One region of the Brevibacillus composti genome, then DNA from elsewhere that is predicted to be linked to it. Evidence: riboswitches for the same ligand, from Rfam matches in the RefSeq annotation. Region 1 holds a riboswitch; the other holds the start of a gene.
The links. A riboswitch is a leader RNA that binds a small molecule or an ion and turns the genes downstream of it on or off. The one in region 1 is predicted to bind S-adenosylmethionine.
Positions count from the first base shown of each region.

Region 1 (8,081 bases):
TCATGTGCTGGAAGGGGATCTCCGTATCCTCCGAAATCGGGATCATGGTCACATCATTTTGCATCCGATGCTCTTCCAGCTTTGCCTTCACCAAGCCCAGGGTAAGACGTCCGCCGTAGATCGGCACCTTGATTTGCTTCAGGACATACGGAATGGCTCCGATGTGGTCCTCATGGCCGTGCGTCAGCAACAGCGCCTTGATTTTATGCTGGTTGGCCACCAGATACGAAACGTCCGGGATGACCAAGTCGATTCCAAACATCTCGTTTTCGGGGAATTTCACCCCGCAATCGATGATCACGATCTCGTCTTCGTACTCGACACAGTACATATTTTTTCCGATTTCGCCGAGACCGCCCATCGCGAAAATCTTTACGTCACTCAATCTGCTTTCCTCCTACCTCAACGTGCATGTTTTGTTGGAAACCCGAACCAATGCATGCCACTTCTATTGTATCACAACGCGAGGGGTTCTTTTCATGTTGACTTGCTAAATTTCAGGACCAGACAGCGCCGCGTCTGCCGGCCATTTGCATAATATTTCTACATAACCTCGGCGCCATACCTGCCGCAGCCTCTTCCTCGGCACACCCTCTCTATTTCGCCCCCTCCCTCGCCCTACTGGCCGAACGCTTTTTACGGATAGCGAAAAATCCCTCAGGAGGCAAAAGCAAGACCGCTTCCGCTCCTGAGGGATGGCTGATTCCGTTCGCGCCAGCCGGCCGCGAACGCCCTATTTCTTTTTATTTAGCCAACTGCTTCATCTCTTGCAGGATCAAATCCATGTCCATATCGGATGCCATGCCGTACGCCCGGCGCATGCTCCCATCCTTGTCGACCAGGAAGATCCGGGCGGTATGGGCGAAGGAGCCGTCCGGCTGCTTCAATGTGGCCATGCCGAAGTCTTTGGTCACGGTGGCAATCTCAGCCTCTTCGCCCCGCAGGAAATACCAGCCGCTAAAATCGACGTTGAACTGCTCGGCGTATTTTTGCAGGACCTCCGGCGTGTCTCGCTCGGGGTCAAACGTAATCGTGACAAACTCCACCTTGCTGCCAAAGAGTCCTTCTGCTTTCAATTGCTCCTGCAGCTTGGACATATTGAAAGTGGTCGCCGGGCAGATGTCCGGACAATGGGTAAACATGAATTCTACCAACCGCACTTTTTTATTGTGCTCGTAAAAGTTGTAAGCAGAGCCGTCAATGCTGTCCAAAGTAAAATCGTTCATCTGCTTCAAGACAGGAATCTGGCTCTTTTGCCAATATTGATAGCCAAACACGCCGACGATCAGCAGCGCCAGCACTCCGGCTGCGATGACAAACCAGTACCGCTGCCAAAAGGATGGCTGCTCTCGAGTCACTTCACTCACAATATCCCTCTCCCTGTACAGTCTCTCTATTCGACCTCTTTTTCTCCCGGCCAGGCCAGCATGCCGCCTACCATATTGGCCGCGTCAAAGCCCAGACTGGTCAAATACTCGGTCGCCATATGGCTGCGTGCGCCGCTGCGGCATACCAGCACGACGGGCACGTCCTTATCCAACTCATCTGTCTGATGAGGCAAAAAGCCGAGCGGAATCAGTCTCGCCTCTTTGATATGGCCGGCGTTCCACTCTTCTACTTCGCGCACATCCACTACCTGCAGCTTCTCGTTGGCTGCCAGCTTTTCCATCAGTTCCTGCGGGGTTATTTCCTTTACGCCTTGATCGCTCATCTGCTATAGCCTCCTGTATTTGGGGGTATTCACTGGATATCATGTCTTCCATCATACCATACCGCAGGACTATTTTTGAATCGGACGGCCCTGCACGTACTTGGCGTCAAACAGGAACAGCTTCAAGAGCAGAACCAGAGACGGAATCAAGAGGAAAAGACCGGCGATCAAGCCGATGACCAGCGCCTGCCCCATGGCCGGACTGTTGATGCTGTCCGTAATCGTGACATAGGGGTAGAGCAGGTACGGCAGATGAGCGTTGCCGTAGCCGAAAAAGGCGAAGGCGAACTGCAGCATGACCAGGATGAACGCCCAGCCGTAGCTGCGCTTTTTCAACTGCAGGGCCAAGGCGCCGCAAAAGCTGGCAAACGACAGCAGAAACAGCCAGCTCACGTCCATCATCTTGTCAAAATGCTCGGGGTTGTGCCGATGGATCGAGAGAAAGACCAGGAAGCTGGCAAAGATCGTCGGCAAGCTCCAGGCGATGGCAAACGAGCGCAGCAGCTTGACCGCGGCGGTATCCTGGGCCCGCTTGGCGTAAAAGGTGAGGAAGCTCGCGCTGATGTAGAGCACGCTGACCAGCGCCAGCGCCACGACCGCCCACGAATAGGAGCTGGTGAGCAGCTTGCCCATATTCAGGACGATCTCTCCGCCAGCGGTCTGCTCGATATAGCCCCCTTCAGAGATGGTCAGGACCGTCGACAGCGAGGCTGGAATAAACAGGCCGGTCACCCCGTAGACGAACAGGTAGGCGGTGCTGTTCCGCGCTCCGTAATGGGCAAAGGCGTAGAAGGAGCCGCGCAGCGACTGCAGGATGAGAAAGATGCTCCCCGGCACCAGCAGGGCGGTTCCGTAGTAGTAGGCGGTATCCGGGAAAAAGCCGATCAACCCGACCATGAAGAAGATCAGAAATACGTTGGTCACCTCCCATACCGGCGACAGATAACGCTCGATGATCGCGCTGACGATGTGGTCGCGGCGGGTAATCTTGCAGAAAAACGAGAAGAACCCGGCGCCAAAGTCAATCGACGCGACGATAATGTAGCCGTACAGAAAGATCCACAGCACCGTAATCGCCAATGTTTCCAGAGACATGTCATTCCCTCCCTTCCGTTACTTGAGCTCCAGCTCCACCGGCTTGTTTTTAAACATACGCTTCAGCACCAGCGAGCAGACGATTGCCAGGAACGCGTACAAGAGGCTGAACAAAATCAGCATCTCCCCGACATTGTCTGCGGTCGTGGCCGCATGCTGGGTCTTCATGTAGCCGACGAGAATCCACGGCTGCCGGCCAATTTCGGAGAAAATCCACCCCAGCTCGATCGCCAGCATGGCCAGCGGAGCGCCCCAGAAGATGGCGTGGAGCAGCGCGCGGGGCACCTGCCCCTTTTTCCAGCGGCGCACGGCAAAGTAGAGAATCGGCACCGCCACCATGTACATCCCGATCAGGACCATGCCGTCAAAGAGATAGTGGATGAAAAGCGGCGGCCACAGCTCGCGCGGAATCTGATCCAGCCCCATTACCTCGCCGTTCGGCGATCCGGTCGCCAGGATGCTGAGCGCAAAAGGCAGCTTCAAAGCGCTTTTCACCTCCAGTGTCTCCGGGTCCAGCACCCCGCCCAGAATCAGCTCGGCCTGCGGCTTCGTCTCAAAATGCCACTCGGCGGCCGCCAGTTTGGCCGGTTGGTACTTTGCCAGATACTTTCCGGCGAAATCGCCGTACAAAGCGGTGCCAAAGGAGAACAAGAGCGCCAGCGCGACAGTGAAAGTAAGGGCCTTGCGGTGGTACTCATGGGCATGGCCTTTCAGCAACTTCCAGGCCGCAATCGCTGCCAGCACAAAGGCGGACGTGGCATACGAAGAGAGGATCATATGGCCCGCTTTGGTCGGTGTGGCGGGGTTGAACATCGCCGCCAGCGGCTGCACGTCGACGATCGTCCCGTCCACCAGGGTAAAGCCTTGGGGCGCGTTCATAAACGCATTCACGGTCATGATAAAAAAAGCGGACGCGGTCGAGCCGATGACGACCGGGATTGAGAACAGCCAGTGAATGTACGGGTTTTTAAAACGGTCCCAGGTATACAGGTAGATGCCCAAAAAAATCGCTTCAAAGAAAAAGGCAAAGGTCTCTAAAAACAGGGGCAGCGCGATCGCCTCTCCGGCTACCTTCATAAAGCTTGGCCACAATAGACTGAGCTGCATCCCGATGCACGTCCCCGTCACGACACCGACCGCTACCGTGACCGTAAAGCCTTTCACCCAGCGGCGTGCCATTAGGATATACATCGGGTCTTTGCGCCGGATGCCCAGCCACTCCGCGATCGAAATGATAATCGGAATCCCGACGCCCAAGGCCGCGAAAATGATGTGAAAGCCCAGGGTCAAAGACGTCAGGATGCGAGCGAGCATGGTATTGTCCAGTTCCATCGTTGTCTCCCCTTCCCGAAAAACAACTTATTCACTATGCATATGTGTGAATGTGATCACAATCACTTTTATTATATGGCTCCCGGGGGCCACAGGTTGTGAACAAGGGAGGACGAATTAGTTACGGATTCGGGGCGAATTGGTTACGGAAAAAAGGCGGAATGACAATTTGTTATTTTTACATACCTATTTACGAAAAGTAATTTATTTTTACTTATTCAGTAATGTATAATCGCCTTGTATCTAATTAGGAAAAGGAGGTTGGAAAGATGGCAGCTTGTGGATGCGGACAAACCAAGAATCCTAGTATGAGTAAAATGTTCGTGGGCAAACCGAAAAGAAATTTTTGAAGAAAAATCAGTTGGAGGGTATAGAAAAGGGCTTCTCTTCTTGGTAAAGTGTAAAGCGCCAAAACCAAACACACCAAGGAGGAGAAACCCTGTGAGCAAGTTTACCACGGAATTTCCCACAATGAAAGAGCTTGAAACGTTGTTGTTTCGAACGTTGCAGGAACAGTTCGCTGCCGGTATGGCTTATATTTTGGAAGCGTTGGACGAGTATCTGATGCATCAACGGGATCATTCACGCTTTCGGCTGAAGGACCAACGAGAAGTCCAGATCGACACGCTCTTTGGTACGGTTCGATTCAAACGGCGATTGTATCAGGATCGCGTGAAGGGTCAACATGTGTATTTGTTGGATCGTATGCTGGCCTTTGACGGGCGGGAGAAGCTAAGCCCGTTTTTGGAAGAGATAGCGATCGAATTTGCTAGCCAAGGCCCCTCGTACCGGGACAGCGCAAAACGCTTGGAAGCGTTACTGGGGTATCGGGTACTGAGCCATGAGGCCATTCGGGACAAACTAATCACGCGGGTTGAACAAGCATCAACCATCGTGTCGAAAGCGACCCGAAGGTCGGTTCGCGTATTGTTTGTGGAAGTGGATGGACTTTACACCTCATTGCAGAGGCAACGCCAGCGGGGAATGGAAAATCGAATGGCGATTGTGCACGAAGGATGGGAACAAGAGGGGGACCGAGTGCGGCTTAGGTCGAAACGCCATTACCTGCATACGACGAAGGGAGAGTTCTGGGAAGGGTTTGGCGACTTTCTGGTTCGTCATTACGACATGGATGAAAACACATGGATCGTAGTCAATGGGGATGGGGCCAATTGGATTGGAGAATGCGAATCCTACTTTCACCGCTGTATTTACACACTGGATCGCTTTCATGTGGCGCGAGAATTGCGCCGATTCCTGGGTCAGTTGCCAGAGACGTGGCAGACGGTAAGGCAGGCGTTGGCGGCCTTTGAAGCGGATATCTTGCTGGCGACAGTAGAGTCCGTACCGGAGGAAAAGATTCTGGAAGAGCACCGGAACGAATGGCGGAAATACGTGGCCTATTTACGGCGGCATCGAAGGCATCTTATCGACTATCGAAAGGTTCTGGGTGAAGCTGGTATCGACACGACGGGCATGCGTCCAATGGGGAGTGCGGAAGCGCAAATGCGGGTGATGGCAAAAAGGACCAAACGAGGCGGCTACAGTTGGAGTGTACGGGGAGTACAAGCGATGTTGCGAGCCATTATGGCACGACAAGAGGGAAGTCGTTTGAGCGGCCAGGCGATAGCGAAGAAGCAAGTGTTACAGCCCAACCCAATGGTCCGAGTGAAGGACTTGCTACGGGAAGTGAAAGAGCAGGCAAAAGGCTATATAAACGGGACGATCCGCCTGTTGCACGGGCCATATCAAAGCAGCCCTACCGGGCTGGCCTTAAAAGCCCTTCGCGGATGAGGCAAAAATCGAGTGGAAGAAAGGAATCATACAAAAATAAAACGCTTTCAAGAAGAGGAAACCAGAAGTCTTATTTTGGAGACAAAAAAATCCTGCCCACTATGGCTTGACTCACACAGAATCCTAATGGAAATTGCGATGGTACACACACAACGATTAAAAAAGACGAAGGCATGGAGCGGAGTACATATCCGCTGCTGACTCACAGACAGAAGGGAGATCTGACAAAGATCTCCCTTTTTTAAATCACGAAAATCCACCCATATTAGTCGGGAATATTTGATTGACCTCTCGTCTTCGCCGCACTATAATAGCAGATAAGCAAGATTAGAAAATTTCAAACATTTCATCAAGAGTGGTGGAGGGACAGGCCCGATGAAACCCGGCAACCTGCGGTCGATCCGCATGGTGCCAATTCCTGCAGAATCAGTGATTCTGAGAGATGAAGCCGCGCGGTATGCCCGAAGCCTTTTCCCTCTCAGGAAAAGGCTTTGTTTTTTCTAAATACAAATGGATGAGAGGAAGAGATGACCATGTCAGATCAAAAACAGTGGAAGCCGGAAACCCTTGCCCTGCACGGAGGACAGCAGGTGGATCCTGTCACGGGATCACGGGCCGTGCCCATCTACCAGACGACCTCGTACGTATTCCGCGATACCGAACATGCCGCCAATCTGTTCGCGCTGAAGGAATTCGGCAACATCTACACCCGCATCATGAATCCCACCCAGGATGTTTTCGAGCAGCGTGTCGCCCTGCTGGAGGGCGGCGTCGGCGCGCTGGCCACATCCTCCGGGCAAGCGGCGATTACGTTTGCCATTTTGAATATCGCAGGAGCCGGCGATGAGATCGTCTCTTCCAGCCATCTGTACGGCGGCACCTACAATCTGTTTGCCCATACGCTGTCGAAGCTGGGGATTACGGTCCATTTCGTAGACCCGTCTGATCCCGAAAATTTCCGGGCGAAAATCAACGAGAAAACCAAAGCCCTCTTCACCGAGACGATTGGCAACCCGCGAATCGACGTCGCCGATCTGGAAGCCATCGCCGCCATCGCTCATGAAAACGGCGTTCCGTTGATCGTTGACAATACCTTCGCGACGCCATTGCTCTGCCGTCCGTTTGACCATGGCGCCGACATCGTGGTTCACTCCACGACGAAATTCATCGGTGGTCACGGCACCGCGATCGGCGGAATCATCGTCGATTCCGGCAAATTTGACTGGAACAACGGCAAATTCCCTGGACTGACCACGCCGGACCCGAGCTATCACGGCGTCGTCTTTACCGAAGCGGTCGGCCCGCTGGCCTACATCATCAAGGCCCGCGTACAGCTTCAGCGCGACATCGGCGCTGCTGTCGCACCGTTTAACGCCTTTTTGTTCCTGCAAGGACTGGAGACGCTGCATCTGCGTATGGAGCGTCACAGCCAAAATACGTTGGCTGTGGCCCGTTTCCTGCAGGATCATCCGGCTGTGGAATGGGTCAATTACCCCGGTCTGGAAAGCAGCCCGTACTACCCGCTCACTCAAAAATACTTGCCAAAAGGCGCAGGCGCCCTCCTCACCTTCGGCATTCGCGGCGGCGTCGAGGAAGGGAAAAAGCTGATCGAATCCCTCCAGCTTTTCTCCCATCTGGCCAACGTCGGCGATTCCAAATCACTGGTCATCCACCCGGCGAGCACCACGCACCAGCAGATGACCGCGGAAGAGCAGCTCGCTGCAGGTGTGACGCCCGGGCTGATTCGCCTCTCCATCGGCACGGAGGCGATCGACGATATTATTGGCGATTTGGAGCAGGCTTTGCAGGCGGCGGTTACCGCCAAGAGCGTCCAATAAAAGAGGAAGGCTTCGCGAGCTTTGGGCGGAGCCTTCCCCTCACGCAAAAACACACCTCCTTCCGGCTTTGTGCCGGCGAGCGGAGGTGTGTTTTTTTGCGCCCTGCTTCCTAATTCGCCCGGTTGCCCTGCTGGCGCACCGCGAATTCCTTTCCACAGACAGCCGTACTCCCTGTATAGACCACAGCCTTGTAGACGCCATCTGTCACGACCGGATAGTCACGCGTGGAAAAGCCGGCCTGATAGTGATTCCCGTTTCGATCGAGTGTGCCATTTTCACGAGAAAAAGTATAGCTCACCGTTCCGCCTCCC
Region 1 is NZ_CP066308.1:427,081-435,161, reverse strand. It holds gene rnjA (ribonuclease J1) at 1-385, opposite strand, end outside; gene JD108_RS02340 (SCO family protein) at 744-1,367, opposite strand; gene JD108_RS02335 (rhodanese-like domain-containing protein) at 1,394-1,711, opposite strand; gene JD108_RS02330 (cytochrome d ubiquinol oxidase subunit II) at 1,781-2,806, opposite strand; gene JD108_RS02325 (cytochrome ubiquinol oxidase subunit I) at 2,825-4,138, opposite strand; gene JD108_RS02320 (ISLre2 family transposase) at 4,580-5,932, shown strand; SAM riboswitch class I at 6,276-6,381, shown strand; gene JD108_RS02315 (homocysteine synthase) at 6,466-7,770, shown strand; gene JD108_RS02310 (M73 family metallopeptidase) at 7,880-8,081, opposite strand, start outside.

Region 2 (8,081 bases), 860 kb from region 1:
GGTGAATCTGCACAAGCAGGAGGAGAATTGGAAATGGATGAAATCGAATACTACCGCAAGAAACTGGCCGAAAATCCGGTTCAGGAAGGCCAAGTGGATCTGAAAGCGCTGGGTCTGAAAGAAGGAGAAAACGGCGGTCTGAAAGTCGTCGTGCTGTTCCGCAACGGCCTCGACAAGCGCCTGGAATTTACCGAAGTGCCGATCATCGTTCACGACCAGAGCGGCGAAGCGATTGCACGCGTGAGCTACACTCTGGAAAACATGAAAGTCGATGCAAAAGATTTCCGCATCATTGCGTTTGAAATCCCCGCATCGTCCATCCTCAAAGAGGGTGTGTCTGTAGAAGAGTGCACGGTCTTCATTCCGAAGGCGACTCAACAGAAAACGGAGAATCCTGTGTTCGACGCCACCAAGTCAAAAGGATTTCTGCAGTAAAGAGCGTCCCCCTTTTCGCACGGCGAGAGGGGGATTTTCAATCAAAGGGAGCGGAGCTTCTTTGAAACGATTATGGATGACGGTGCTTGCCGTCGCGATAGGACTCACCGCGGTTTTGGGAGGAAGACAGACAGCGGAAGCAGCGGCTCCCACCTCCGACCGCTATATCAATAATCAAAGCCACCTCAAGCTCATCAAGGCAGATCAGGCCTGGAAAACGGTTACCAGCAACGCGGCGATTACGATCGCCGTCCTGGATACGGGGGTAGACTACAATCATCCCGACTTGAAAGGGAACCTTCTGCCGGGAGTCAATGTCGTGGAGCCTTCCCGATCGGCACAGGATGACAGCATGAACGGGCATGGAACGGCTGTGGCCGGCGTGCTGGCGGGGCGGGGAAACAACAATATCGGCGTTTCCGGCCTGTTGTGGCACGCGCGGATTCTGCCGATCAAGGTTTTGGACAAGTATGGGGAAACCGATGTCGAAATCCTCGCAAAAGGGATTCAAACCGCAATTGATCGAGGAGCCAAAATCATCCTCATGTCCGTGAGCAGCCTTTCCTACTCCAAGTCTTTGACGGCCGCAGTCCAACGGGCGGAGGCGAGCGGTGTTCTGGTGGTGGCCGCGAGCGGCAACGAAGCCAATCGCGTCGCCTACCCGGCCGCTTATCCGACAGTGGTCGCGGTGGGAGCGGTCAAGGATAATCGGCAGCCGCTGTACGATTCTAACACGGGTCCCGAGCTGAATATCGTGGCCCCGGGCTTCAATATTTACACGACGAAACCAGGCGGCAAGTACGGGACTTTCACCGGGACGTCGGCTGCGGCGCCGCAGGTTGCCGGTGCAGCTGCCTTGCTTCTGGCCCGCAATCCGAAGATGTCTCCGCTGGATGTGCGGCAGATGCTGTACCAGACGGCAACGGATCTGGGGGAGCGGGGATGGGATCGGCAGACGGGCTACGGTCTGTTGAATGTAGCAGAGCTGATCAGCGAGCGGCAGTCGCTCGATTTTCACGAGCCGAACAACACCAGAGGACAAGCCAAAGGCTTTCCGATCGAATCGCAGCTGAGGGCGCAATTGTCTGAGCGGGACCCGATTGATTGGTATTTTATGGATGTTCCTTATGATGGGAAAGTGACGTTGCTTGCGACAGTCACCTCTTCGGTGTCAGCACCGTTGGCCGCCACCTTCTACTCCGATAATCGCGAGCCTGCTACTTACTACATAGGCAACGGGGATACGCTGACCGTGCCGGCCAAAGCGGGCCGGATGTACATCAAGATGGAGCGAAGCGGCGGAGTGAATTCTTTTACCTATCTCTTGATGAGCCGGTTTGTGATCAATCCGGATCGCTACGAGAGAAACAACAGCATCGATACAGCTCGTCCCCTGGTCGGAAACCAAATCACGGTGATCGGCAATTTTCACGAAGAGGGAGACGAAGACTGGTTTTCCTACTATGTCCGGGAATACGGGCGATTAAACGTGACCGTCACCGCCGATACCAAGCGGATCGATCTGGTGATGAAGATCGGCAAGCAGGGCCAAGGCTGGGAGGAGTACGACCGCGGAGATCGCAATGATCCGACCGAACGCGCCCAAAAGGAAGTGTCGCCCGGCAAATATTACATCCGCCTGACCGAATATTGGCGGAATCAGGTAAACGGGGAGTACAAGCTCGATTTGAGCTATACGCCGATTCGAAAAGACACCAACGAGCCGAATGATACCTACCGTCAGGCTTCGCCGCTGGCGGGAGGCACGCTGATGACGGGGACGCTGCCGACCCATACGGATCAGGACTGGTTCCAATTTACGCTCGATTCTGAATCGTACGTGACGATCCGGGCACCTTTTGTTCCGGTGTCGAGCGGGATGCGCCTCGAGCTGTACGGTGCCGATACGCTGAACTACGCGCTCGTTTCCACCAATGATGTCGCGCAGCTGTCCGATCAGGGAAAAGAGGTCCTGGGGATGAAGCTGAAGCCGGGCAAATACTACATCCGGCTGAACAGCTTTGTGCCGTTCAAATACGACTCCTACCGGCTTACGCTGACCAAACAGACATTGATCGAAGGATACCGCGACATCAGCACGCACTGGGCCCGAAATGAAATCGCCAGACTGAGCCGCAAGGGCGTGGTCAAGGGCTTTGACGACGCTACCTTCCGGCCGGACCAATCCGTCACGCGAGCCCAGTTTGCGACGATGCTGGTTCAGTCTATGCGGGCCAAGGGTGTCAATGTCGTTCCTTATGCGGGGAAAAGTCCGTTCCGTGACCTTTCCACCAACCACTGGGCCCATGCCAATATGATGACAGCGCACAAGCTCGGCATCATCCAGGGCTATCCGAACAACAGCATCAAGCCGGACCAGTCGATCACGCGGGCAGAGATGGCCCTGATGGTGGCGCGGGCGCATGATCTCTTGCTGTACAAGCGGAGCAAATCTTCCTTTGCCGATTTGCCGACCAGCCATTGGGCATCGCCGGCGGTGGAGGCGCTCGCCTCCAGGAACTGGATCAGCGGCTACGGACAAACATTCAAGCCGCAGGGCAGGGCTACGCGGGCGGAAGTGGTCGTCCTGCTGGCCAAAGCTTACCAATTGTAATCCGATGGAAAAGGAGAGAATAGAACATGAAAAAAGCAACCAAGGGATTTCTCGCCCTGGCCATAGTCGGAACAGCGGTCTTTGCATCGCAAGCACTGGCTGACGGAAACGGCGGCGTGCCGGGTTCGGTCGACGATCCGGTTGTCACCAAAAGCTATGTTGATCAGCAAATCCGGCAGGCTTTGGGCGGAGGCGGAGGCAGTGTCTCCAATGGATTGACCGTGGTGGAGCTGTATCCGGGGCAGACGCTCTACGGCTTTGAAGGGACCGAATTTATCGTTCGCACCGGCAAGGTACAAGCCGTAGCAGGCAATAAAGGCGACGGCTTGACCGATATTACCGAAGGAGCCGACCTGCGCGGCGGAGCACTCGTGCAGGCCAATCACCTGCTTCTGATTGCCCGCTCTGACAATCGCGGTCTGCGCCTACAGTCGGGGTACGACAACGTGGCCTACATCATGGTCCGGGGCAAGTACGAAATACGCTAACCGCTTATTGACACCGGAGATAAAAACGATTATTCTATAAACCGTAATGGATACTCTTATCCAGAGCAGGCGGAGGGACTGGCCCCATGAAGCCCGGCAACCGACTCGAGCGGTGCTAACCAGCAGAACGGTAACCTGTTCTGGCCGATAAGAGGGTAGGGAACGCAATCACAGCACCTTTTCCTCACATACAGGAAAAGGTTTTTTTTTGCTTGTGCCGTCGTCTAATAATAACCTGTTTCGGCTACCACACTATTTGTATGAGGTCAAAGGAGGTATTTACATTGGCTTTGCAAAAAGGGCGTCGTCTGTTTACTTCTGAATCCGTCACAGAAGGTCATCCCGACAAGATTTGCGACCAAATTTCCGACTCGATCCTGGATGCGATTTTGTCCAAGGACCCGAATGCTCGCGTCGCATGCGAAACTTCCGTTACCACGGGTCTGGTGCTCGTGGCGGGAGAAATCACCACCAATACTTACGTAGATATTCAAAAGCTCGTTCGTGACACCATCCGTGAAATCGGCTACGATCGCGCCAAGTTTGGTTTTGACGCCGACACTTGCGGCGTACTGACAGCGATTGGCGAGCAGTCTGCAGACATTGCCCTCGGCGTAGACCAGGCATTGGAAGCGCGTGAGGGTACCATGACAGATGCGGAGATCGAAGCAATTGGCGCCGGCGACCAAGGCCTGATGTTCGGCTTTGCTTGCAACGAGACACCTGAGCTGATGCCGCTGCCGATCAGCATGGCTCACCAATTGGCGCGCCGTCTGACTGAAGTACGCAAAAACGGCCAGCTGAGCTATCTGCGCCCGGATGGAAAAACACAGGTTACAGTGGAGTACGATGGGGACAAGCCAGTCCGCATCGACACGATCGTCATCTCGACGCAGCACGCGCCTGAAGCAACGCTGGAGCAAATCAAACAAGACCTCACCGAGCATGTGATCAAGCCGGTTGTGCCAGCTGAACTGCTGGATGCCGAAACCAAATATTTCATTAACCCGACAGGACGTTTTGTTATCGGCGGCCCGCAGGGTGATGCCGGTTTGACCGGACGCAAAATCATCGTAGATACCTACGGCGGTTATGCTCGTCACGGCGGCGGCGCTTTCTCCGGGAAAGATCCGACAAAAGTGGACCGCTCCGGTGCGTACGCAGCGCGCTATGTGGCGAAAAACATCGTGGCAGCCGGCCTCGCCGACAAATGTGAAGTTCAGGTAGCATACGCTATTGGCGTGGCGCAGCCTGTTTCCATCAGCGTCGATACCTTTGGCACCGGCAAGGTGGCGGAGGAGCATCTGGTGACGCTGATCCGCAAGCATTTTGATCTTCGTCCTGCCGGTATCATTAAGCAGCTTGATCTGCGCCGCCCGATTTACAAGCAGACAGCGGCCTACGGCCATTTCGGCCGCAATGACTTGGATGTGCCATGGGAGCGCACAGACAAGGCGGAAGCGCTCAAGCAGGATGCAGCCGCATTCATGCAGCAATAACAGATGCCTGGAGAGCCTGGTGATTCACCGGGCTCTTTTTTGTGCCTGAGGGGCCGCTGTGGAGCGGACAGTGAAGCCTCCCTGCAGGGCGGAGAACGGAGCTTAGCATGGGAACATGATTCTTCTCACTACAGCCCCGCTATTCGTTTTACTGGTTAAAAGGCACACGGAATTCGATATAACCGCTTATATGCTCCCGGGCAATGGGTAAATAGACAGGAGCTTTACTGGAATTCAGTTCATAAAGGAATCTGTTTGCGTACGTCGAAATTCCTATATAGGCATAGAGGAGGGATCTGTTTGCCGAAGAGACTGCCCTTCCTTCTCGTATTTTTCATGACTTTAGGGCTGGTTGTAGCTGGCGGACTGCTCGGGACATCCTCTTTTTTACAACTAGAGGAGTCAAAAGTGCAACCTTTCCCCCATGTGATTACGTCTATAAGCACAAGTGAGAAAAACGAAGCTTTGCCACAAAAAGATGACAGCCGGGAAAAAGCTGTTTCCTCAGCATTATGGTACAGAAATCGGGTAGTTGTTTTGACGTACCATCATGTGACCGACAATTCTGACCAGCGCTATGTCATCGGTGCTGATGCATTCGAAAAACATATGGAGTTTCTGTACGAAAACAACTTTCATCCGATTTCGTTGACAGAGTTTGTCCGTTTTGTGGAAACGGGTGTGCTGCCCACCGCCAATGCGGTGCTGATCACTTTTGACGATGGGTACGAAAGCTATTACACCCATGCCTTTCCCGTGATGGAGCGTTATCAGTTTCCGTCCGTCAATTTTGCCATCCTGGGACGACTGCGAGATACGGACGAGCGCAAACGGGAGAACATGACCATGCCGCTGTCCAGGCCGCAGGTAAAAGAGATGCTGCAAACCGGGTTGGTGGACATCGGTTCTCATACGTACAGCCTGCATGATGAGAAGGCGCGCAACGAATGGGGAGAGCTGGGTCCGGAGACCGCTCCCGTCTATGTTGAAGATCTGGAGCGGCTCGAAGACGAGCAGGAGTACCGAACACGCCTGTATGTGGACTTTACCATGTCTCGCGTCGGCCTGAGCGATCTGGTCGGCAAACAGGTGGAAACCATTTCGCTGCCGTTTGGCTACAGCAACGAAATCGTGCTCGATACAGCCAAGCAGGCAGGGTACCGGTTTGTATTCAATTCCAATCCGGGAGTCGTGACTGCGAAGGTCGATCCATTTTCCATCCCCCGCTATGATGTCGGGCTGCGGGAAGTGGATACAGCCAGGCTTGAGCAACTGTTCCGAGAGGTTAAAACTGCGTTTGAAGGAGAACCATGATGAATCAGGCGATCAGTATTACCATGTTGGATGGTGTGATTAATCGCACGATCGAGACGGTGGAGACGAGTAAATCGCAAATATTTGAGATCGCCGAGAACGCCAGGCAAGAGGGGAACTCCCTCAAATTTGATTTGCATGAATTGCGCCAGGAAATCGCAAAAGTGATAAGCAAGGTAGATGAATTGGAGCTCTCCTACCGCAGGGCCCGCGCCCGCCTCGTGCTGGTCAGCCGCAATTTCAACACCTATACGGAAGAGGATATTCGCATCGCCTATGAGGAAGCGAATCGCATCCAGGTGGAGCTGTCGATCTATCGGGAGCGCGAAAATAACCTGAAAAAGCGGCGGAACGATCTGGAGCGTCAGCTGCGCACGCTGGAGGAGACAATCGAGCGCGCCGAACAGCTGGTGACCCAGATGGGCGTCGTACTCGGGTATCTGACGGGGGATCTGAGCAAGGTAGGAGCCGTCCTGGAAGAGGCGAAGAAACATCAGCTGATGGGTCTGCAAATTATCCAGGCCCAGGAAGAGGAGAGGAAGCGGGTCGCGCGAGAAATCCATGACGGTCCCGCCCAATCCATGGCCAATGTCGTGCTTCGCTCCGAAATTGTAGATAAAATGCTGAGGAATGACCGCATTCTGGAAGCGCAGATGGAATTGCATGAACTGAAGGAAATGGTTCGCCTTAGTCTGGCGGATGTCAGACGGATCATTTTTGATCTGCGTCCCATGGCGCTTGATGATTTAGGTCTGGTCCCGACCCTCCAAAAATACATACAGACCTACGAAGATCGCACGAAAATCTCGGTTGATCTCGTCGTCTTTGGAGTAGAGCAACCGCTCCAAAGCTCTGTGAAAGCAGCGCTCTTTCGCTTGGTACAGGAGTGCCTGAACAACGTGGAAAAGCACGCCGGCGCCAGCAACGTCCAGGTGAAACTGGAGTTTCTGGAAGAGATGCTGCGCCTGGTAGTCAAGGACGACGGCGTCGGCTTTGACAAGGAAAAGCAAATATCCAAGGGAAGCTCGTTTGGCTTGCTCGGGATGAGAGAGCGTTCGCAGCTGCTGGAAGGAACGATGGAACTGCAGACTTCCCCTGGAGAGGGAACGAGAGTCATGTTTCAAATACCGGTTAAATTCTGAAAAGACACAGAGTGTACAGGGAGGATGACTTATGGAGAAGGTACAACAGCAAGAAATCAGCATCGTAATCGTAGATGATCATCAGCTTTTCCGCGAAGGTGTCAAGCGCATTCTGGAGATGGAAAAAGATTTTCGGGTCGTGGGCGAGGGCGCTGACGGGGACGAAGCCTTCCGTCTGGCCGAAGACCACAAGCCTGACGTCGTTTTGATGGATATCAACATGCCGAATGTCAGCGGCGTATCGGCCGCCGAACAAGTCATTTCAGTGAGTCCGAGCACGCGGGTGATCATGCTCTCGATCCATGACGACGAAGGCTATGTCTACCGCACGCTGCGCTCCGGCGCTTCCGGTTATCTTTTGAAGGAGATGGGCACCAATGACCTGGTGGAAGCGGTCCGCGTCGTGGCCTCCGGCGGTGCGTATATTCACCCCAAGGTGACTGGCAAGCTGATCGACGAATTCCGCCGCCTCAGCGAGCAGGAAGGCACAGGTGACCGCGGGGGATCCTTGGATGATTCCGATCCGGTCGATCCGAAGGTGATCGAATCGCTCACACGGAGAGAGCGGGAGGTGCTGCAGCTAATGGCA
Region 2 is NZ_CP066308.1:4,027,054-4,035,134, reverse strand. It holds gene JD108_RS20190 (SLAP domain-containing protein) at 1-435, shown strand, start outside; gene JD108_RS20185 (S8 family peptidase) at 512-3,049, shown strand; gene JD108_RS20180 (hypothetical protein) at 3,076-3,537, shown strand; SAM riboswitch class I at 3,591-3,691, shown strand; gene metK (methionine adenosyltransferase) at 3,828-5,036, shown strand; gene JD108_RS20170 (polysaccharide deacetylase family protein) at 5,574-6,350, shown strand; gene JD108_RS20165 (sensor histidine kinase) at 6,350-7,492, shown strand; gene JD108_RS20160 (response regulator) at 7,524-8,081, shown strand, end outside.
Region 2: linked by a shared signal. The riboswitch ahead of metK (methionine adenosyltransferase) and the one ahead of JD108_RS02315 (homocysteine synthase) in region 1 are both predicted to bind S-adenosylmethionine.